Regions from separate parts of the Sphingomonas sp. Leaf28 genome, predicted to be linked through region 2. Evidence: predicted binding sites of a transcription regulator. Region 2 holds the regulator's gene; each other region holds the start of a gene.

The links. Region 2 encodes LexA, which represses DNA repair genes until DNA is damaged. Its sites were predicted from a motif close to GTTCCNCNCTTGTTCT; they were not measured.
Region 1: a site for LexA is predicted at 2,755-2,770, ahead of ASE79_RS02790 (PA0069 family radical SAM protein). Genes of this name have one in related genera too.
Region 3: a site for LexA is predicted at 1,289-1,304, ahead of radA (DNA repair protein RadA). Genes of this name have one in related genera too.

What each region holds. Positions count from the first base shown of each region.
Region 1 is NZ_LMKX01000001.1:582,739-589,938, reverse strand. It holds gene ASE79_RS02795 (aminoacyl--tRNA ligase-related protein) at 1-1,533, shown strand, start outside; gene ASE79_RS02790 (PA0069 family radical SAM protein) at 1,661-2,731, opposite strand; gene ASE79_RS20150 (hypothetical protein) at 2,906-3,103, shown strand; gene ASE79_RS02785 (carboxylesterase/lipase family protein) at 3,139-4,533, opposite strand; gene ASE79_RS02780 (hypothetical protein) at 4,651-5,031, opposite strand; gene ASE79_RS02775 (organic hydroperoxide resistance protein) at 5,329-5,754, opposite strand; gene ASE79_RS02770 (MarR family winged helix-turn-helix transcriptional regulator) at 5,875-6,336, shown strand; tRNA gene ASE79_RS02765 (tRNA-Ala) at 6,498-6,573, opposite strand; gene ASE79_RS02760 (DUF2171 domain-containing protein) at 6,810-7,200, shown strand, end outside.
Region 2 is NZ_LMKX01000009.1:408,500-415,699, reverse strand. It holds gene ASE79_RS15145 (anthranilate synthase component II) at 86-769, shown strand; gene trpD (anthranilate phosphoribosyltransferase) at 766-1,746, shown strand; gene trpC (indole-3-glycerol phosphate synthase TrpC) at 1,748-2,524, shown strand; gene moaC (cyclic pyranopterin monophosphate synthase MoaC) at 2,521-2,988, shown strand; gene ASE79_RS15125 (energy transducer TonB) at 3,077-3,811, opposite strand; gene ASE79_RS15120 (molybdopterin molybdotransferase MoeA) at 4,251-5,432, shown strand; gene lexA (transcriptional repressor LexA) at 5,501-6,184, shown strand; gene ASE79_RS15110 (ComEC/Rec2 family competence protein) at 6,175-7,200, opposite strand, start outside.
Region 3 is NZ_LMKX01000011.1:308,258-315,457, reverse strand. It holds gene ASE79_RS19020 (DUF2218 domain-containing protein) at 1-21, shown strand, start outside; gene ASE79_RS19015 (glycosyltransferase family 4 protein) at 50-1,204, opposite strand; gene radA (DNA repair protein RadA) at 1,325-2,695, shown strand; gene ASE79_RS19005 (CvpA family protein) at 2,783-3,349, shown strand; gene ASE79_RS19000 (iron-sulfur cluster assembly scaffold protein) at 3,346-3,777, shown strand; gene ASE79_RS18995 (cation:proton antiporter) at 3,777-5,540, shown strand; gene ASE79_RS18990 (DUF423 domain-containing protein) at 5,537-5,863, shown strand; gene ASE79_RS18985 (helix-turn-helix domain-containing protein) at 5,870-6,874, opposite strand; gene ASE79_RS18980 (MFS transporter) at 6,871-7,200, opposite strand, start outside.

The DNA of each region.
Region 1 (7,200 bases), on a different contig from region 2:
ATAAAGCGCGCACTCCCCGTCACCCGCGAGGCGGATTTCTCCGCCTGGTACCAGGCCGTCATTTCGGAAGCCGACCTCGCCGAGGAATCGGGCGTCCGCGGCTGCATGGTCATCCGCCCCTGGGGCTATGGCATCTGGGAGCGAATCCAGCGTCTACTCGACGATCGGATCAAGGCGACCGGCCACGAGAATTGCTATTTCCCGCTCTTCATCCCGCTCTCGTACTTCGAGAAGGAGGCCGAGCATGTCGACGGGTTCGCCAAGGAAATGGCGGTCGTCACGCATCACCGGCTGAAGGCCGACGGCTATGGCCGGCTCGTCCCCGATCCCGACGCCAAGCTCGAGGAGCCGCTGGTCGTGCGCCCCACGTCCGAGATGGTCATCGGCGCCGCGTTCGCGCGCTGGGTCCAGTCGTGGCGCGACCTGCCGGTGCTGATCAACCAATGGGCCAACGTCGTCCGCTGGGAAATGCGCACCCGCATGTTTCTGCGCACCAGCGAGTTCCTCTGGCAGGAGGGACATACCGCCCACGCCACCCCGCAAGAGGCGCGCGACGAGACGCTCAAGATGCTCGAGGTCTATCGCGACTTCGCCGAGGAGTGCCTCGGCCTCCACGTCATCGCAGGCGAGAAGCCCGAGAACGAGCGTTTCCCCGGCGCCGTCGCGACCTATTCGATCGAGGCGATGATGCAGGACGGCAAGGCCTTGCAAGCCGGCACCTCGCACTTCCTCGGCACCAACTTCGCGCATGCACAGAACATCCGCTTCCAGAATGCGGGCGGCGAGTTCGAGCTGTGCAACACGACGAGCTGGGGCGTGTCGACGCGGATGATCGGCGGCGTCATCATGGTCCACGGCGACGACGACGGCCTGCGCGTGCCGCCGATGATCGCGCCGTGGCAGGTGGTGATCGTGCCGATGCTGCGCGACGTGCCCGAGGACGCGGCGATCATCGACTATTGCAAGGGGCTCCAGGCCGAACTGGCGAAGCAGTCCGCGCTTGGCGAGCCGGTCCGTGCGCTGCTCGACCTCAAACCCGCCAAGGCCGCGACAAAGCGCTGGGGCTGGGTCAAGAAGGGCGCGCCGATCATTATCGAGGTCGGCGGGCGAGACGTCGCTGGCGGCAATGTCTCGGTCATTCGCCGCGATCGTCTGTATCGAGAGAACGGCAAGCTCGACAGCAACGCGGTTGCGCGGGCCGATTTCGTTGGCGAGGTGTCGGGCATGCTGCACGACGTGCAGGCGACGCTCCATGTCGAATCGATGAACCGTCTCAAGGCCAATATCGTCCCGGTCGACGATTTCGCCGCGCTCGAATCGCACTTCGCGGACGGCATCAAGAACCCCGGCTGGGTTGACGTTCGCTGGTCCAAGCCCACCGGTCCTGCGCTGGAGACGGTCGTCACCCGCCTGAAGGCGCTCAAGCTCACGATCCGCAACTCGCCGATGGGCCAGACCGGCTGCGATAACGGCGCGTGCATCTTCACCGGCGAGCCTGCGGTTGAGCGCATCCTGATCGGCCGCGCCTACTGATCGATCGCCATTCCGGGCTGGCGTATCGCGATTGACTCCGGGCTATCCTCATCCTCCCCTGGCGGGGGAGGATGGTTGATCGGTACTCGCACCGTCGGGCGGTCGTCAGCCCGTCATGCCCGCGCCCTTAGAACAGTTCCCCCTGCGGCCCCCTCGGTGCGCGGAACAGGTCGCTCCGCAGTGCGATGCGCTCCTGGTTCAGGCCATGTTTAGCGCAGGCGATCCGAAACCGCGTCGCCAGCAGGTCTGCCCAAGGTCCTTGTCCCTTCATCCGCGTGAAGAAGTTCGGGTCGTTGTCCTTGCCGCCGCGCAACGACGCGATCGTCGTCATCACCTTCCCCGCGCGATCGGGAAAATGCTCGTCGAGCCACGCGCGGAACAACGGGGCCACTTCGTGCGGGAGGCGCACGGGGATGAAGAACGCCCGGGTCGCGCCCGCTTTGGCAGCGCGCGCGATGAGAGTTTCGATCTCGTGATCGGTGATCGCCGGGATCACGGGTGAGATCGAGACATAGACCGGCACCCCCGCATCGGCGAGTTTGCGCACCGCCGCCAGTCGCCGCTCGGGATGCGGCGCACGCGGTTCGACTGTCGACGCGATCTTCGGATCGAGAGAGGTGATCGACATCGCCACCGCCGCTAGCCGCTTCGCCGCCATCGGTGCCAGCAGGTCCAGGTCGCGCACGACACGGTCGGATTTGGTCGTGATCGTCAGCGGATGATCGGTCTCCGCCAGCACCTCGATGATGCCGCGCGTGATCCGCCAGTCGCTCTCGATCGGCTGATAGGGATCGGTGTTCGTCCCCAGCGCCATCGGCGCGGCGACATAGCCGGGCTTGCCGAGCTCCGCGCGCAACAGGGTGGCGGCGGACGGCTTGGCGAACAGCCTGCTTTCGAAATCGAGCCCCGGCGAGAGGTCATGAAACGCATGGCTCGGGCGCGCGAAACAATAGATGCAGCCGTGTTCGCAGCCGCGATACGGGTTGACCGAGCGATCGAACGGGACGTCAGGCGAGGCGTTGCGGCTAATGATCGTCCTCGGAGTTTCGACTGTCACCGTCGTTCGAAGCTTCGGTGCGATCCCGTCGATCCCCTCGCGCATGTCGAGCCAGTCGCCGTCCAGCTCGGTCTGCGGCAGGTTGAAACGCCGGCTCTCGTCGTTTCGTGTTGCGCCGCGAACTGGTCGACCCGTCGTCATCGCTCGACGATACGCCAGGATTGCGAACAAAGATAGAACGAAACGGTGGGGCGCACACCCGGGCAGAACTGAAAACTTGATCTAGGTTTATTAAACTTGGCAGCCATTATAAAGACTTGCGTGCCGGACGAATGAGCGCTCGCGGCCTGTCGGGATATCGCTTAGGGCGACGGGATGACGGGACAAATTACCACGGTGGAGCGAGCATTCGAACTGGCACGGTCGGGCGAATGCGAGTCGGTCAATGCGCTGCGTCAGCGGTTGCGGCGAGAGGGCTATGACGCAGTGCATCTTCATCTGCACGGCGCGTCGATCAACAAGCAGCTCGTCGACCTGATCCATGCGGCTCGCGGCGGGTCCGCCCTCGCATAGGACAGCCCCGCCGCGCAGCATGGAGGGGGTGGGCTCTAACGCTTGTCCTCGACCAGTGCCGCGCCACCGCTCGAGTCGAGCTCGAGCATTTTCGGCGTGCGCGCACTTGTTGCCGGCCAATGTGGCAGGCCCGCCCCGTTTGGATCGCCACGCTTCACGAAATTGACCAGATAGGTGCTCGCGGTCCGTCCCGCCGCCCGGTCGGCCGTGCTGGTCTTCGCGCCATATTTGATCGCGGCGGTATCGAAGAAGAACGGAATGTCGGATGCATGCGATGCACCGGCGGTCTTGTCGGTCCGTGCCGATGACGCGACATATGAGAACCGGTAATAATAGGTCGGCACGCCTTTCGCGGCGAGCAAAGCCGCGGTGTCGCGCGCGCCCTCGATCATATAGCCTTGCGGACCGCCGATATCGTCGCTGGTCGCGCCGATCATCACCGGAACCCTGGCAAAGTTTCCCGCTTCAAACGCCGCGACCGGATCGACCGCGATGCGGCCGTCGACGACGGGCTTGCTGTAGGTTTGCGGTCCCGAGCCGGGGGTGAACATCGCCGCCAGGTTCAGCCCGTCGGTCACTTGATCTGCCGAAAGCCGCCGAAGCTTTGCGAGCGCCTGCGGATCGTCGGGCGCGATCCCCTTCGACTGCGCGAACGCAACGCCGACCGCCTCGGCAGACTCGATCGTGCTGGCAGGCCCGGCCCCGGGGCCGCCTGACATCACGACCGCTTTATTGAACGTCCCGCGGGCCATCGGTGACGTCAGCAGCGTATGGACCGACATGCCGCCCGCGCTTTCTCCGATGATGGTCACATTCGCAGGATCACCACCGAATGCGGCGATATTATGCTGCACCCATTTCAGCGCCGCGAGCTGATCCATATAGCCGTAATTGCCGAGCAACCCCCGATCCGGGTTCTGGTGACTCAATTGCGGGTGCGCGAACGTGCCGAACCGGCCTAGGCGGTAGTTGAAGCTGACGACCATGATACCCGACTTGGCGAGCGCGCTGCCCGAATAGGTCGGCGGCGATGACCCGCCATTGACGAAGCCGCCACCGTAGATCCACACCATCACCGGCAATTTGGACGAGGCACCGGCGGGCTTCCACACATTGGCATAGAGGCAATCCTCGGCCGGCGGCGTGCCGAGCGGCGCGGCATCGCTCGGGAAAGGCTTTTGCATGCAATCATTGGTGTAGCGACTCGCGTCGCGTTCGCCTGACCAGCGAGCGACGGGCTGGGGCGCACGCCAGCGAAGCGGCCCGACGGGCGGCGCGGCGAACGGGATACCCTTGAACGCGATGACGCCGTCGGTAGCGCGCCCGCGTAGCTTGCCGCTGTCGAGTGTGACGTGCGTCTCGACCGACGTTGTTTGCGCGAGCGCCGAACTGGCCAGCAGTGTCGCCACAATGGCTGAGGTCAAACGCATGGCAATATCCTTGAAGCTGATCGGGACAACCGGGTCAGCCTAAGGGTGCGTCCGCCACGATACCAGACGATCCGGTATGGAAAATAGTGGGGCCGGCCGTCCGGCCGGCCCCAGGAATCAGGCCTTCTTGCGCGCGCGCTTCGGGCTTGCAGCGGCTTCAATGTCTTCCTCTTCGTCCGGCGTATCTTCGCCGGCTTCGGTCAGCGCCTGTCCAAGCGCTTTCAGCTTCTCCTGCGACGAATCGGCCTTCTCGGCGATCTTCGTCGTCGCGGTGCCCAGTCGGTGCAGAAGCGCATGGACGCGGTCCGCGTCGGGCGTGTCCTTCTCGAGCTGCTTGCGCAGCGATCCGAGGTCGCGCAAAATACCCTTGGCGCCCGAAACGTCGCTATCGGCCAGCGCTGCTTCCCAATCCTCGACCATGTCGGCGCCTTTGGTCGGCTTGGTCGCATCCAGTCCGCGATTGATCGCGTTCATCGTTCCGGCGAATTTAACAGCCATGTCATTCTCTCCACGAAGCCTGTGTTGGCGATCGTGAACGCGGATGTATCGCTGTAATGTCCGGCCCGATCGGACTACTTTATTGCTCTCGCTCAAGATAAACGCAGAAACCGCGCAAGCCGTATCCTAGGTTGCTTTTCAGGACCGCCCGCAGCGCTGCTGGCGGGGACTGTCGCACACCGGGAAGCGTACGCAGTCTGCAACACGATGGCTCGCCGGGAGGGATTCCCGGCCGGAAAACGGTGCAGCACACAGCACGGAAGCGCCATGTCCTGCACCGACATCGTGTCGAAGGCCTCAGGCGAGCGTCAGGCCCACGTCGACATTGCCGCGCGTGGCGTTCGAATAGGGGCAGATCTGGTGGGCCGCATCGACGAGCTTCTGCGCCTCGTCACGCTCGAGGCCCGGCAGCGATACCGTCAGATCCGTCGTGATGCCAAAGCCACCCTCCGAGCGCGGGCCGATGCCGACCTTGGCCGTGACCGCGACGTCTGCAGGCAGCTTCATCTTCAACTGCTGGCCGGCGACCTTCAGCGCACCGATGAAGCACGCGGAATAGCCCGCCGCGAACAACTGTTCGGGATTGCTGCCATCGCCGCCTGCGCCGCCCAGTTCCTTTGGCGTCGACAGGGCAACGTCGAACCGGCCGTCCTGCGACCGCGCGTGACCGTCACGGCCTCCGGTTGCGGTGGCTTCAGTGGTGTATTTTACGTCGATCGACATTCCGGGTCTCCAATTGCTTATCGCGATAATCATTTAGCCGCGGCCGACGGCACTGTCCAGTATCATTTTGCGCGATAATCATTTGCGTGGTAGGCAGCTGGCCTAGAAGGAGCCTGTCTCGTGTCCGTCCCACTCCCACTCGACGACCAGCTTTGCTTTTCGCTCTACGCGGCGACGATCGCGATCAACCGCGCGTACAAGCCAGTTCTCGACGGGCTTGGCATCACCTATCCGCAGTTTCTGGTCCTGCAGACGCTCAACGAGGCGGAGGATGGTCGTTCGATCGGCGCGATTGCCGAACGGCTCGCGCTCGAGCCGAGCACCATCACGCCGCTGGCAAAACGCCTCGAGGCCGCAGGACTTGTCACACGGATCCGCAACCCGGCCGACGAACGCGAGGTCCGGGTTCGCCTGACCGATGCGGGAAGGGCATGCTGGGCCGAGACGGGGTGCCTCGGCCCGCTGATCGTCGAGCGATCGGGAATGACGCCGGACCGGCTCGCATCGCTGAATGCCGAGGTGGCGGCGCTTCGTCAGGCGCTCGCACTCAAGCCCGGAGATCTGCCAAGCATCACGGAGTGACGGCAATGTGGGTCTGGCGTGTGTAGCAAACCGGCCTGATTCACACCGCGCCGATAGATTATCAGTGCTGGAGACTCTGAGGCGGTAATAGGCTGGCGACACTAAAGATGCTGCGTCACTAGCGGCTCATCTCAGACCAAACTGTGTCGGTCACCGTCGCGTGGTGGAGCCGAGGGGAATCGAACCCCTGACCTCTGCAGTGCGATTGCAGCGCTCTCCCATCTGAGCTACGGCCCCGCGCGGTTGGCCACAGGCCATGATCGCGCCTTAACGGGTCGATTTGGGGGATGCAACCGGGTTGTGAGACCGGGTCCGCCTGATCTGTAGCACGTCGTCGCAACGCAGCTTCGTGTCACCGTCAAGTTGCCGCAAACACAGGAACTATCAAAGGCATCGGCGTTTGTAGACGGTGGAGTGCACGGCGTCGCATTCGATGACACCGGCAGCCGCAGGACAGCAATTAGGAGGTTCCTATGGTCTACGAACGCAATACCCGAGATCGCCAGTCGGGCGACTATTATGGTCGGCCGAACTCGCAGGATTACGGCCGCGATTTCCGGTCTGATGGTGGCGATTACGGTCGATCCAGTGCGCGCGACTATGCAGCAGCCGGTGAATATGATCGCGACGGCAACCGCGGGCGTGACGACCAAGGCAATCGTGGCCGCTATGGCAGCGAGCAGCGCGACGAGGGCGGTCGCGACTATTATGGCGGCCATAATGATCGCCAGCAGCCGACCGGCGGTGACCGCTATGGCCAACCGCAGTCGGGCCAGTCGCGCTACGGACAGCAGGCCTATGGCCAGCGTGGCCAAGGCCCGCGCGATACCGAATATCATGGCAGCTATGCATCGGACGGTCATC
Region 2 (7,200 bases):
CCCATCCGCGACCGCCCCGCGGCACTTTGCGGCGCGCCGCCGCCGCGCGCCTTGCATGGCCCCGCGCTTCGGCTATGGCGGCGCGATGATCCTCGTCGTCGACAATTACGACAGCTTCACTTGGAACCTCGTCCATTACCTGATGGAGCTGGGCGTCGAAGTGGAAGTCGTCCGCAACGACGCGATCTCCGCCGGGCAAGCCTTGTCGTCGGGCGCGGACGCGTTCCTCATCTCCCCCGGCCCCTGCACGCCGACCGAGGCAGGCGTCAGCCTCGACCTCGTCGCCGCCTGCGCGGACGCGGGCAAGCCGCTGCTCGGCGTGTGCCTGGGCCATCAGGCGATCGGCCAGCATTTCGGCGGCAAGGTCGAGCGCGGCGGGCTGATGCACGGCAAGACCTCGCCCGTCCTCCACGACGATACCGGGCTCTACGCCGGACTCCCCTCGCCGTTCATCGCCACGCGCTACCACTCGCTGATCGTCAACGCGGTCCCCGACACGCTGGTGGTGAACGCCACCGCGCAGGACGGCACCGTCATGGGCTTCCGTCACAAGACGCTGCCGATCCACGGCGTCCAGTTCCACCCCGAGAGCATCGCCACCGAACACGGCCACGCGATGCTCGCCAATTTCCTCAAGATGGCCGACATTCCCCATCAACTCCCCTCCCGCCTGCGGGAGGGGTCGGGGGAGGGCAGCGCCGCAACCGCCGCGCCCACGAAGAGCGAAGCCCCTCCCCTAACCCCTCCCGCAGGCGGGAGGGGACTATGATCCTCCCCGACCCGTCCTCCCCCCTCTCGCGCGAATCCGCCCGCGAAGCGTTCGCCGACATCCTCGACGCGCGCGCCGGCGACGACGCGATCGCGACCTTCCTGATCGATCTGTCGGCGCGCGGCGAAACCAGCATCGAGATCGCCGAAGCCGCGCGCGCACTGCGCAACCGGATGATCCCGATCGACGCCCCCGCAGGCGCGATCGACGTCTGCGGCACCGGCGGCGATGGCCACCACACGGTCAACGTCTCGACCGCAGTCGCACTCGTCGTCGCGGCGTGCGGCGTCCCCGTCGCCAAGCACGGCAACCGCGCCGCCTCCAGCAAGGCCGGCGCCGCCGACACGCTCGAAGTCCTCGGCCTCGACATGGACCGCGCCGGCGCCACCGCCGAGGCGAGCCTCAACGACATCGGCATCGCCTTCCTGTTCGCCGCGAACCACCACCCGGCGATGAAGCGCATCACCCCGATCCGGCAGCGCATCGGCAAGCGCACCATCTTCAACCTGATGGGCCCGCTCGCCAACCCGGCCGGCACCACCCGCCAGCTGATCGGCATCGCGCGCCCCGACTACGTGACGCTCTACGCCGACGCGCTCGAACAGCTCGGCACGCAGGCCGCGCTCGTCGTCTCGGGCGAAGAAGGCCTCGACGAACTCTCCGGCGCGGGCCCCAGCATCGTCGCTTCGGTCGGCAGCGTCTCGCTCCCCGCGCGCATCGCCCCCGAAGATGCCGGCCTTACCGCCCACGCGATCACCGACATCCGTGGCGGCGACGCGCACCACAACGCCGACGCGCTCCGCCGCCTGCTCAAGGGCGAGACGGGCGCATACCGCGACGCCGTCCTGCTCAACGCCGCCGCCGCCTTGATGGTCGCCGGCACCGTCCCCACCCTTGTCGATGGCGTCGCGAAAGCCGCCACCGCCCTCGACACCGGCAGCGCCGACGCGCTGCTCGCCCGCTGGATCGCCTACTGACATGACCATGCTCGACCGTATCCTCGAGACCAAGCGCGCCGAAGTCGCCGCACGCAAGGCCACCACCTCGCTCGCCGATATCGACGCCGGGATCGCCCGCATGTCCAAACCACGCGGCTTCCGCGCGGCTCTTGACGCCAAGCCCGGCTACGCGCTGGTCGCCGAGGTCAAGAAGGCCAGCCCCTCGAAGGGCCTGATCCGCGCCGACTTCGATCCCGTCGCGCACGCCCGCGCCTATGAAGCCGGCGGTGCCGCGTGCCTGTCCGTCCTGACCGACGAAAAATGGTTCCAGGGCGCCGACGCCTACCTGACCGCCGCGCGCGACGCGGTCTCGATCCCCGTCCTGCGCAAGGACTTCATGGTCGACCCCTGGCAGTCGACCGAGGCGCGCGCGATCGGCGCCGACTGCATCCTCATCATCGTCGCCGCGCTCGACGACGTGCAGATGGCGGAGATCGAGGCGTCCGCGCTCGAATGCGGCATGGACGTGCTGGTCGAAGTCCACGACGCGCACGAAATGGAGCGCGCGCTCAAACTCAAGTCGCGGCTGATCGGCGTCAACAACCGCGACCTGCGCGACTTCACCGTCGACTTCAACCGCACCTACGAGCTGGTGAGCCGTGCCCCGAAGGACTGCACCTTCGTCGCCGAAAGCGGCCTCACCACGCGCGCCGAGCTCGACGCGATGGCCGAGCACGACATACGCTGCTTCCTGATCGGCGAAGCGCTGATGCGCCAGGACGATGTCGAGGCCGCGACGCGAGCGCTTGTAGGGTGACCGGTCTCACGCACATCGACGAAGCGGGCGCGGCACGGATGGTCGATGTCGGCGGCAAGGCGGTCACCGCGCGCGAGGCCGTCGCCTCGGGTCGGATCACCATGTCCGCCGAAGCCGCCGCCGCGATCGGCGCGGGCACGGCCAAGAAGGGCGACGTCCTCGCGGTCGCGCGCGTCGCCGGGATCATGGCGGCCAAGCGCACCAGCGACCTCATCCCACTCTGCCACCCGCTCCCGCTGACCAAGGTCGAGATCGACCTCGTCGTCGACGCGACCGGCGTCACCGCGACCGCAACCGCCTCGACCGAAGGCAAGACCGGCGTCGAGATGGAAGCGCTCACCGCCGCGACGGTCACGCTGCTGACGATCTACGACATGGCCAAAGCGATCGACAAGACGATGGTCCTCTCCGACATCCGCGTCCGCGCCAAATCAGGCGGGAAATCCGGCAACTGGACCGCCTGAAACCCTCTCCCCAACGGGGAGAGGGAAAGACGCCAAAGGCGTCGAGGGTGAGGGCAAGCCAAGCAAGACGGCCGCCCCTCAAGCCCGATCAGTCATCCATAGCCCATTCGTGATCCTCGACGATCGTCGACTCCACCGGCCGCCCCGCCGCATCGAGCGAAGGGTCATACCGAAACCGCTGCTCGATCAACCGACACGTCAGCGCATCCAGTTCCCGGCTCCCGCTGGATCCAGTCACTCGACACCGCGTAACCCGTCCATCCGTCCCGACCACATACCGCACCGACACCCGGCCACGGATCCCCGTCTCCGCCGCCTCGCGCGGATAGTCGGAGTCCTTCAGCCGCCCCTTGCGCCACCGCGGCGGCGTCTCCTCGCCACCCCCACCGTCGCCATCGCCAGACCCACCGCTCCCGGTGCCATTGCCGATCCCGCCGCTCCCGGTCCCCGGCCCGCGCACGTCCGAGGCGCCCGCCGTCGCCTGCGCGCCCAGCCCGGCCTTTTCCGCCACCACCAGCGGCGGCGGCACCACGATCGGCACCACCGGCGGCGGCGCCACGAGCTCGGTCGCCTTCGACTTGAGATTGGGCGGCGATGCAGCCCCCTCGGGCTTCCGGCTGAGCGACGGCCGCGGCTTGACCTTTTCGACCGGCGGCGGCGGCGGCGGCGGCGCCACCCCGAACACCTTCAACGCCTCCCCGACCGCCGCCGGCATCGGCACGACCAGCCCGTTGAGAAGCGCATAGCCAAGCATCCCCGGCAACACGACCGCCCCGATCGCCGCGCCGATCCTGTCTCTCGTCCGTGGCTGCGTCGCGGTCATCCTATTGATCTGGTGCGTCATTGCGCGCCAGAAAAGCCCCTCACCGCATGAACGCACGCTGGCCAGCGCCCCCACTACCTCCACCCCGGCGAAGGCCGGGGCCCAGTTGGGAAAGCCCAAGTGATAACCAGCGCCACCCGCCCCACCCTGTTTCCCCGCGAAGGCGGGGACCCAGCCTGGGCTCCCGCCTTCGCGGGAGAACAAGGAAGCAGTCGCTGAAGTTCGGTATCGACCGATGCAGCCGAAACGCGCGACCGCCGCTCCACCCCAACAACACCTGTCCTACACAACGATCGAATGGCACAGCACGGAACATACCGACCCACCCCCGCGCTTCCCCTTACGACACCCCGCCAAACGACGACCCGCCAAACACCTCCCAGCGTCTCTACTTCCTATACTTCACTTTTCCGAACCGCCCGAAAACAGAGACTTACGCATGACCCTAATCCCCGTCGCCGAAGCCCAGACCCGCCTCTTCGCCATGGCCCCCCGCGTCGGCCATGAGACCGTTCCCCTGCGCGACGCCGCCGGCCGCTGGGCCGCCGAGGATATCCTCGCCCGCCGGACCCAACCCGCCGCCGATCTCTCGGCGATGGACGGCTACGCGATCCGTTTCGCCGACCTCCCCGGCCCCTGGACCGTCATCGGCGAGAGCGCCGCCGGCCGCCCCTTCACCGGCGCCGTCGCCACAGGCCAAGCCACCCGCATCTTCACCGGCGCCGCGATGCCCGAGGGCGCTGACACCGTCATGGTCCAGGAAGAGGCCGAGCGCGACGGCGCCACGCTGATCCTCGCCGGCGAAGGCCCGCCGATGCTGGGGCGCAACACCCGCCGCAAGGGCCTAGACTTCTCGACCGGCACGCGTCTGATCGCGGCAGGCCAGCGCCTCAGCCCCGCGCGCATCGCCGTCGCCGCGACCGGCGGCCATGGCAGCGTCACGGTCAACCGCCGAGTCCGCGTCGCGGTCGCCGCCACCGGTGACGAACTCGTCCCGCCGGGCTCGACCACCGATGGCGTCGCGCTCCCCGAATCGAACGGCATCATGCTCGCCGCGATGCTCGCCGACATGCCCGTCGACGTCATCGATCTCGGCATCCTGCCCGACAATCTCGACGTCCTGCGCGACGCCTTCGCGAGCGTTCAGGCCGACCTCCTCGTCACCACCGGCGGCGCGTCGGTCGGCGATCACGACCTCGTCCGCCCGGCGATCGAGGCAGCGGGCGGAACGATCGATTTCTGGCGGATCGCGCTGCGCCCCGGCAAGCCGATGATGGCCGGCAGGATCGGCGACATGATGGTCCTCGGGCTTCCCGGCAATCCGGTCTCCGCGTTCGTCACCGCAATCCTGTTCGTGAAACCCGTCGTCGCGCACATGGCCGGCGCAAGCGATCCGCTACCGCAAGCGACGCATGCGCTGCTCGGCGAAGACCTGCCGGCCAACAACGCGCGGACCGATTATCTCCGTGCCGAACTGCGCGACGGCAAGGCCTATGCGTCGACGATCCAGGACAGCTCGATGCTGCTGACGCTCGCCCGCTCGACCTGCCTGATCGTGCGCCCCGGCAGCGCACCGGTGGCAAAAGCGGGCGAATCGGCGGAAATCCTCGTCATTGCGTGATGCGGGCGCTTGACGGGGTCAACTATGTTCCATAGAAGTTCCTCGTCTGTTCCGGACGGAGAACCGCCATGCTCACGCGCAAGCAGCACGAACTCGTCTGCTTCATCAATGATCGCCTCAACGATACCGGTGTGTCGCCGTCGTTCGAGGAAATGAAGGACGCGCTCGACCTGAAATCCAAGTCGGGCGTCCACCGTCTGATCAGCGCGCTCGAGGAGCGCAACTTCATCCGCCGCCTGCCGAACCGCGCGCGCGCACTCGAAGTGCTGCGGATGCCGGAGCGTCCGGAAAAGCCTGAAAAGAAGGTCGCCGCTAAGTCGTCGAACGTGAAGGCGGCGCCCGCTGCCGCCACGCCGCAGCCCGCCAACGACGTCATCGAGATCCCGCTCCACGGTCGCATCGCCGCGGGCGTTCCGATCGAGGCATTCGAAGGTAGCACGATGCTCGCCGTCCCCGCCGCGTTGCTGGGCACCGGCGAACATTACGCGCTCGAGGTGTCGGGTGATTCGATGGTCGAAGCCGGCATCCTCGACGGCGACTACGCGCTCATCCGCCGCACCGATATCGCCCGCGATGGCGAGATCGTCGTCGCGTTGATCGAGGACAGCGAAGCCACGCTCAAGTTCTTCCGCCGCGAAGGCGCAATGGTCCGTCTCGATCCGGCCAACCGCGCCTACGACCCTCAGCGCTATGCGCCGGCGCAAGTCCGCGTTCAGGGCAAGCTGTCGGGCATCCTGCGCCGCTACGACTGAAACCGGTACGCCGCCGGGTTAAAACGCCGGGCCTGCCCAGGTCCGGCGTCGAGCCTCGGCGGATCGCGCCAGGGATGACGGTCGCCCGGCGACAGGATGGTCTCGACCCGACCAGACCCCAACGTCACCGCCACCCCGCCGGTCCGCCGCAGCATATTTCGGTCGAGCCGCAACCATCGCGGCGTACAGCGACTCGGCAAGCTCCGCTCGCTGACGACGATATCGGCGGTCCGGCACGCGGCGAGCAACTGGTCGATCGGCACCATATACGCGCTCCGCGTCGCAAGAACCCGCCACGTCCGCCCGCCCCCCGCGATATCGGTCACGCATAGATCCCGACTGCACCGCGCATCGGGCTGGTCGGCCAGGAACAACGGTTCGCCGTCGACCCCGCCATTTTCGGCGAGCGTGGCGCGCGTATAATCCCCCGCCCGGTCCCGCAACATCGCCAGTCCCGCCGCCGTCCGCACCGCGACATGCCGCCCGTCTCCCGTCACCAGAATGTCCGGCGGCGGTGTCGTCAGCGCCCAGATCGCCCCCACCGCCAACGGCAGAGCGCCGAGCCGCCGCCACCGCGTCCGCCACAACGCAATCCAGATCCCGCCAACGACCATCAACGCAAACGCCGCACTCGGCATCGCCGGCAAGGCCCGCACCGACCCCGGCGCATCGGCCACGCGGTGCGCAAGCCACAACAGCGCGTCGAGCGACGTCTGCACCAGCCACCAGACCGGTGCGCCCATCCCCCCGACATCGAGCAGCAGCGCCAGCGCCTCGAGCGGCATCACGACGAACGTCGTCAACGGGATCGCGATGATATTGGCGAACGCACCGTACAAACCCGATTTATGGAAATGAAACACCGCGATCGGCATCAGCGCGACTTCCACCAACAGCCCGGTCAGCAGCAACGAGGCCACGCCGCGTCCCAGCTTTCGAACGCGCCCCTCGTCATGCGCCCCGAAAAAGGTCCGGATCGCCGGATGTTCGTGAAACGCCATGATCGCCGTGATCGC
Region 3 (7,200 bases), on a different contig from region 2:
TTCGACTGGGCGGCTGTCTGACGCCGATCGGTGCGTTATCGGTGGTCGATCAGCCGCGCTCGCGGCGCGCCATCACCGCAAGGTAGGTGTCGAGCACGGTCTGGTTGATCACGTCCCAGCGATAGCCCGCCGCCTTGGCATGGCCGGCGCTGCCCATCGCGTGGCGCAGGCCCGGCTCGGCGACGATCCTGCCGATCGCGTCGGCATAGCCGGCGATGTCGGTCGGTGGCACCAGGAAGCCGGTGCGGCCGTCGTCGATCAGGTCGACCGCGCCGGTCGCGCGCGCGGCGACGACGGGGACGCTCGCCGCCATCGCCTCGAGCGTGACGTTGCCGAACGTCTCGGTGACGCTGGGGTTGAAGAACACGTCCATCGACGCGACCGCGCGGCCGAGCGCCTCGCCCGACTGGAAGCCGGTGAACACCGCTTCGGGCACGCGCTCCGCAAACCAGTCGCGCGCCGGGCCTTCGCCGACCACCACGACGCGGTGGCGGACGCCCCGGCGGCGCAACTCGGTCAGCACGTCGGCAAAGACGTCGAGGCCCTTTTCCTTCACCAGCCGGCCGAGGAACCCGACGACCATCTCGTCATCGCCGATGCCGAGCGAGCGCCGCCAGGCCAGATCGCGCCGCGCCGGGTTGAACCGGTCGTGATCGATCCCGCGCGACCAGATGCCGATCGACGAGGTCACCCCCCAGCCGCGCAACAGCTCGGCCATGCTGGGCGAGGGGACGACGACCTCGTCGACCCGGTTGTAGAAGCGGGTCAGCCGCTTTTTCGCGAGCGGCTCGAGAAAGCCCATCCGGTAATAACGGAAATAGGTCTCGAACCGCGTGTGGAACGAGGCGACCGTCGCGATCGCGCGCGTGCGGGCATAGGCGACCGCGGCATGGCCGAGAAACTCGGGCGCGGAGACATGGACGATGTTGGGCGCGAACGCATCGATGTCGCGGCGCACGCGCGGCGTAATGCCCAGCGCGACGCGATATTCGCCGCGACCGCCGACCAGCGGGATCGCGGGCACGTCGACCAGATCGCCGATCGCGGGGAAGGCGGGCTTGGCGACGGTCGGCGAATAGACGCGGACCTGCACGCCGCGCGACAACAGGTGCCCGACAAGCAGGTTCAGCGACTGGTTCGCGCCGTCGCGGACATAATTATAATTGCCGCTGAACAGGGCCACACGGAGATCGGTCGGCTGCATCCTCCGGGCGGATAGCGCCGCACGTGGACAAGCGCCAGACAATCCGGCCGCACGCGCTTTGCGGGGCCGATCTGGGCGAACGATGTTCCCTTATCGTTCCTGCTGGGCTAAGCCGCCGCCATGGCGAAACCCCAGAAACGTTATGTATGTCAGTCCTGTGGATCGGTGTCGCACCGGTGGGCGGGGCAGTGCGCCGATTGCAACGAATGGAACACGCTGGTCGAGGAGGCGAACACCGCTGCGACGCCGTTCCATTCGAAGCACAATCTGCAGACCGGCGGCCGCGCGATCCAGCTCGTCGGGCTCGATGCCGAGATCAAGCTGCCCGACCGGATGGCGACCGGCATCGCCGAGCTCGACCGCGCGCTGGGCGGCGGGTTCGTCGAGGGATCGGCAACGCTGATCGGGGGCGATCCCGGCATCGGCAAGTCGACGCTGCTGCTGCAGGCGGCGGCGAAGATGGCGCTCGCGGGCCAGTCGGTCGCCTATGTCTCGGGCGAGGAGGCGGCCGACCAGGTGCGGCTGCGCGCGCGGCGGCTGGGGCTCGGCAATGCGCCGGTGCAGCTCGCGGCGGCGACCTCGACGCGCGACATCCTGACGACGTTGCAGACCCGGCCGCCGGCGATGCTCGTGATCGATTCGATCCAGACGATGCATTCGGACCTGATCGAGGGCGCGCCCGGTACGGTCAGCCAGGTCCGCGCGTCGGCGCAGGAGCTGATCCGCTTCGCCAAGGAACGCGGCACCGCGGTGGTGCTGGTCGGGCACGTCACCAAGGACGGCTCGATCGCCGGTCCGCGCGTGCTCGAGCATATGGTCGACACGGTGCTGTCGTTCGAAGGCGAGCGCAGCCACCAGTATCGCATCCTGCGCGCGATCAAGAACCGCTTCGGCGGTACCGACGAGATCGGCGTCTTCTCGATGCAGACCGAGGGGCTGGCGGAGGTCGGCAATCCGTCGTCGCTGTTCCTCACGCACCGCGACGACGCGATGACCGGCGCGACGGTGTTCCCCGCGCTGGAGGGGACTCGGCCGGTGCTCGTCGAGATCCAGGCGCTGACCGTTAGGCTTGCGTCAGGCGCGACGCCACGGCGCGCGGTGGTCGGCTGGGATTCGGGGCGGCTCGCGATGATCCTCGCGGTGCTCGAGGCGCGGTGCGGGCTCAGCTTCTCGAATGCCGAAGTCTATCTGAACATCGCCGGCGGCTACCGCGTGCAGGATCCGGCGGCGGACCTGGCGGTGGCGGCGGCGCTGATTTCGGCGATGTCGGAACGCCCGGTGCCCGTCGACGCGGTGGCGTTCGGCGAGGTCGCGCTGTCGGGCGAGATTCGTCCGGTCGCGCATGGGCCGTTGCGGCTCAAGGAGGCGAGCAAGCTCGGCTTCGAGCGCGCGCTGGTCCCGGCGTCGATGACGGGGGAGAAGAGCGGCATGAAACTGTCGGGCTTCAAGACGCTGGCCTCGTTCGTCGATCACATGATGGGGCGGGGGTAGCACCGCGCGGGGTATGACGGGGCTGGCGAGGACGCGACACGAACTCCCGCACTAGCGGTTCGGCGCGCGCATCCCTATTCCAGATCCATGAACCTCACCGCGCTAGACATCGTCGTCCTGCTCGCCGTCGCCGGGTCGGCGGTGCTCGGGTTGATCCGCGGGTTCGTGACGGAAGTGCTGTCGATGTTCGCCTGGGTCGCGATGGTGGCGATGCTGAAGCTGTTCCACATCCCGCTCGCCGCCACGCTGTCGCCGATGATCGGTACCGTCGGCGGCGCCGCGGTGCTTGCCTTCGCGATCATCACCGGGCTGACCTATATCGGCGGAAGGCTGGTCGCCAATGCGATCGGCGCACGGACCAGGACGTCGATCTTGGGACCCGTCGATCGCGCGCTCGGCTTCGGGTTCGGCGCGCTCAAGGGCCTGATCCTCGCCAGCCTCGTCTTCCTGCTCGCGACGCTCGTCATCGATACGATGGGCGGCGGACCCGCGCGCCGGCCCGGCTGGATGACGACGTCGCGTACCTACCCGCTGCTCAACGCCACCAGCGCCAGCATCGCCGATTTCGTCGACCGCCGCCGCCGCGGCAAACCCGTGTTCGGCGCCATGACGCCGCCCTCCCGATCCGATAACGCAAGCGAGCCGAAGCCATGAGCGCGCCCCTCTACAACGCCGAGATCCTGCGTCTCGCCGCGACGATCCCGCACCACGAACGCCTCCCCGCGCCGATGGCGACCGCCGAGAAACGCTCGCCTATCTGCGGCAGCCGCGTGACAATCGACGTCGCGGTCGACGCCGAGGGGCGCGTGAGCGAGGTCGGGCTGCTCGTCCGCGCCTGCGCGCTGGGCCAGGCATCGTCGTCGTTGCTCGCCGCCAACATCCTCGGCCGGACGCCTGCGGAACTCGCCGCCGCGCGCGATGGGCTGACCACCTGGCTTGCGCGCGAAGGCGATGCGCCCGATTGGCCGGGGATGGATATCTTCACCCCCGCGCTCGATTACACTGCGCGCCATCCCTCGATCCGGCTGGCGTTCGAAGCCGCGGCCGAAGCCGCCGATACCGCTGCAAAGGCCAAAGCCTGATGGCCGAGGGCACGTCGCCGTCGCTGCTGCGCGACGGAGTCGTACTGCTTGGGTTCGGGTTGATGTTCGTGCTGTTGTTCCGGCGACTCGGGCTGGGTGCGACGCTCGGCTATCTCGTCGCGGGCGCGGTCGTCGGGCCGCATGTGCTCGGCCTGGTCGGCGATGCGGAATCCAAGCTCGGCTTCGCCGAACTCGGCATCACGCTGCTGCTGTTCATCGTCGGGCTTGAGCTCAATCCGTCACGCCTGTGGCGGATGAAGGAGGAGATATTCGGGCTGGGCCTGTTGCAGGTCGCAATCTGCGGGCTGGCGATCACCGCGATCGTCTGGATCGGCGCTAGATTCTCGCTGCCTGCCGCACTCGCGCTCGGGCTCCCGCTCGCGCTGTCCTCGACCGCGCAGGTCCTGCCGATGCTGCGATCGTCGGGCCGTATGAAGACGCCGTTCGGCGAGCGCGCGTTTTCGATCCTGTTGTTCCAAGATCTCTCGATCGTCCCGCTCATCACGATCGTCGCGGCGATGAGCCGCAATCCCGCCGACGCCAACGCGCCGCCCGGCTGGCTGCTCGCGATCTACACGGTGCTCGCGGTCGTCGGCCTTGTCGTCGCAGGCCGCTTCCTGCTTCGCCCGTTCTTCCGCCTGATCGGCAATCTCGGCGAGCGTGAAATGTTCGTCTTCGCCGGCCTTTTCACGGTCATCGCCAGCGCCGCGATCATGGAATGGCTCGGGCTGTCGACCGCGCTTGGCGCGTTCATCGCCGGCGTCATGCTCGCTGACAGCCCGTACCGGCACGAACTCGAAGCCGATGTCGAGCCGTTCCGATCGATCCTCCTCGGGCTGTTCTTCCTCGCGGTCGGCATGGTGCTCGATCTGAACGCGATCGCCGAGCGTCCGCTGTTCGTGATGGCGATGGCGGCCGCGCTGATCCTGACCAAGACCAGCGTGATCATGCTGATCGGGATGGCATTCAAGATGACGTGGCGCCAGGCGTTCGCGCTCGGCCTGTTGCTGAGCCAGGGCGGCGAGTTCGGCTTCGTGCTGTTCGCACAGGCGCAGGCCGGGCTGCTGATCGAACCACAGGCGGCGAGCCTGTTCGGCGCGATCATCACGCTGTCGATGGCGACGACGCCGTTCCTGATGGGGATCACGCGCCGCTTCCGGACCGAGCCGGTCGCCAAGGGGCAGCAGCGCGACGGTCCCAAGGTCGACGGCGCGAACGCGATCATCGTCGGCTATGGGCGGTTTGGCCAGACAGTCGGCCAGATCCTGCTCGAGGAGGATATTCCGGTGACGCTGATCGACACCGATATCGAGATGATCGACATCGCCGGCGAGTTCGGCGCGAAGGTCTATTATGGCGACGGCACGCGGCTCGACCTGTTGCGCCAGGCGGGCGCCGCGGAGGCGGAGGTCATCTGCTTCTGCATGGACGGCGACCAGCTCGATCCCGCGACGATCGAGGGCGTGCACGAGGCGTTTCCCGACGCGGCGATCTACGTCCGCGCCTATGATCGGCGTGCGCTGGTCAAGCTGAAGAACACGTCGGCGAATGCGGTGGTCCGCGAAGTGCTCGAATCGGCGGTGAAGATGGCGCGGCTGGCGTTGCGCGGGCTCGATGTCGCGCCGGGCGATATCGACCGCGCGGAGGAAGCCTATCGCGCGCGCGACAAGGAGCGGTTGCAGTTCCAGATCGACTCGGGTGACATCCGCGCGGCGCGCACCGAGACCGCGCAACGCTTTCCCTGGGGGAACGACCAGCCATGATCATCGTCATTCTCGCCGCCTTGTCGGGCGCGCTCGCGGTCGCTGCAGGCGCGTTCGGCGCACACGGCGCGAGCGGTGCCGCCGCGGAGTGGCTGAAGACCGGCGCGCAGTACCAGCTGGTCCACGTGGTCGCGGCGCTGGTCGCGATCCGCATGGAGGCGCGCGGACCCGCCTGGCTGTTCGTGGCCGGCGCGGCGATCTTCGCGGTGACGCTCTATGCGATGGCGCTGGGGGCGCCGCGCTGGTTCGGGGCGATCACGCCGATCGGCGGCGCGTTGCTGATCGGGGGCTGGCTGTGGCTCGCATGGCAGGCGCGGTCCTGACCGAGGTCAGCGCAGTTCCTGCTGCCACAACCGGATCTGCTCGATAGGGTCGGTCTCCGCCATCGCGGTCGCGACCGCGGTGCGATAGCCGCCGGGACGCAGCCCGTAGCGCGCCAGGAACGCACGGCTGGCGTGGCTCTCGGTGACGAGCCCCGCGTCGAGCGCGATCTCGGCGAACGACCGTCGCTCGGCGGGGTTGGAGAGCGCGCGCCGGACCTGTTCGAGGCGTCGCGCGAGGATAAAGGCGGCAAGCCCCTGTTGCGGCCGCAGCAGCCGGTACAGCGTCGCACGCGACACGCCGGTCTCGGCAATTGCCGTCTCTGCATCGAAATCGGGATCCCCCAGCCGGCCGTCGACCAGCGTGCGAAGCTGGCTCAGTCGCCGCCCGTCGCGCCCGGCCTCGACGATGGTGTCGTGCAGGCCATAGGTTTCCAGCGCGACCTTCAGCAGCGTGCACAGCGCAGACGTCGCAGCCGGCAGCGACGAGGTCTTCATGTTGGGCAGGTTCGACAGCAGCGACTGGACAAAATCGGCGTAGAGCCGGCACTGGTCGGCGGTCAGCACCAGTCCGTGCAGAGCCCCGATCGGCCCGACGGTCTCCTCGATCCGGTCCTGCGCGATCGCGAGCGTCGCGATTCGTGCATCGCGCATCATGTTGCGCGTGGCGCGGCTGACATCGACCAGCACGACCTCGCCGGCTTTGATGTCGCGGATGCCGTCGCCGATATCGACCTGCAACAGGCCCTCGAACACCAGCGTCACGGTCCAGTGCGTGAAGCCGTCGCGGCCGACCCTCTGCTCGCCCCGGCTGTGGCTGATGTCGTTGAGGCGGCGATCGTAGAGCAGCGCGCGGTCCAGTCGCCAGGCCTCGAACGCGGCGCGCGGGTCGGGGCCGATCTGCGTGACGTCGGCGCCCAGCGCGTAGAGCGCCCGATACCGATCGATCCGCTCGTTCGGCGGCAACGCCGCGCTGTCGAACGAAACCCGTTCGGGTGCCTCGGGCGCGGTCATGGCGCGCATCTTTGGCGATAGCGGGGCCGGACCGCCCAGACCGCCAGCGCACACACGCAGCTTGCGATCACGCCGGTGGTGAACAACGCGGCCCCGAGCGCCCCGACAGCAGGAACAGTGCCGCCGCCGCCGCTTCCGGCGACGGTCGCCAGCACGCCAGTCAGCAGCGGTCCGACGCCGACGCCCACCAGCGTGACGAGCGCGAGAAAGATGCCGTTGACGGTGACGCGCGCCGAGACCGGGCTCAGCATCTGTACGCCGAACAGCCCGCAGAACGAAGCGATCCCGAGTGTGAGGTTCGCCATCGCCACGCCGACCACCGCCCC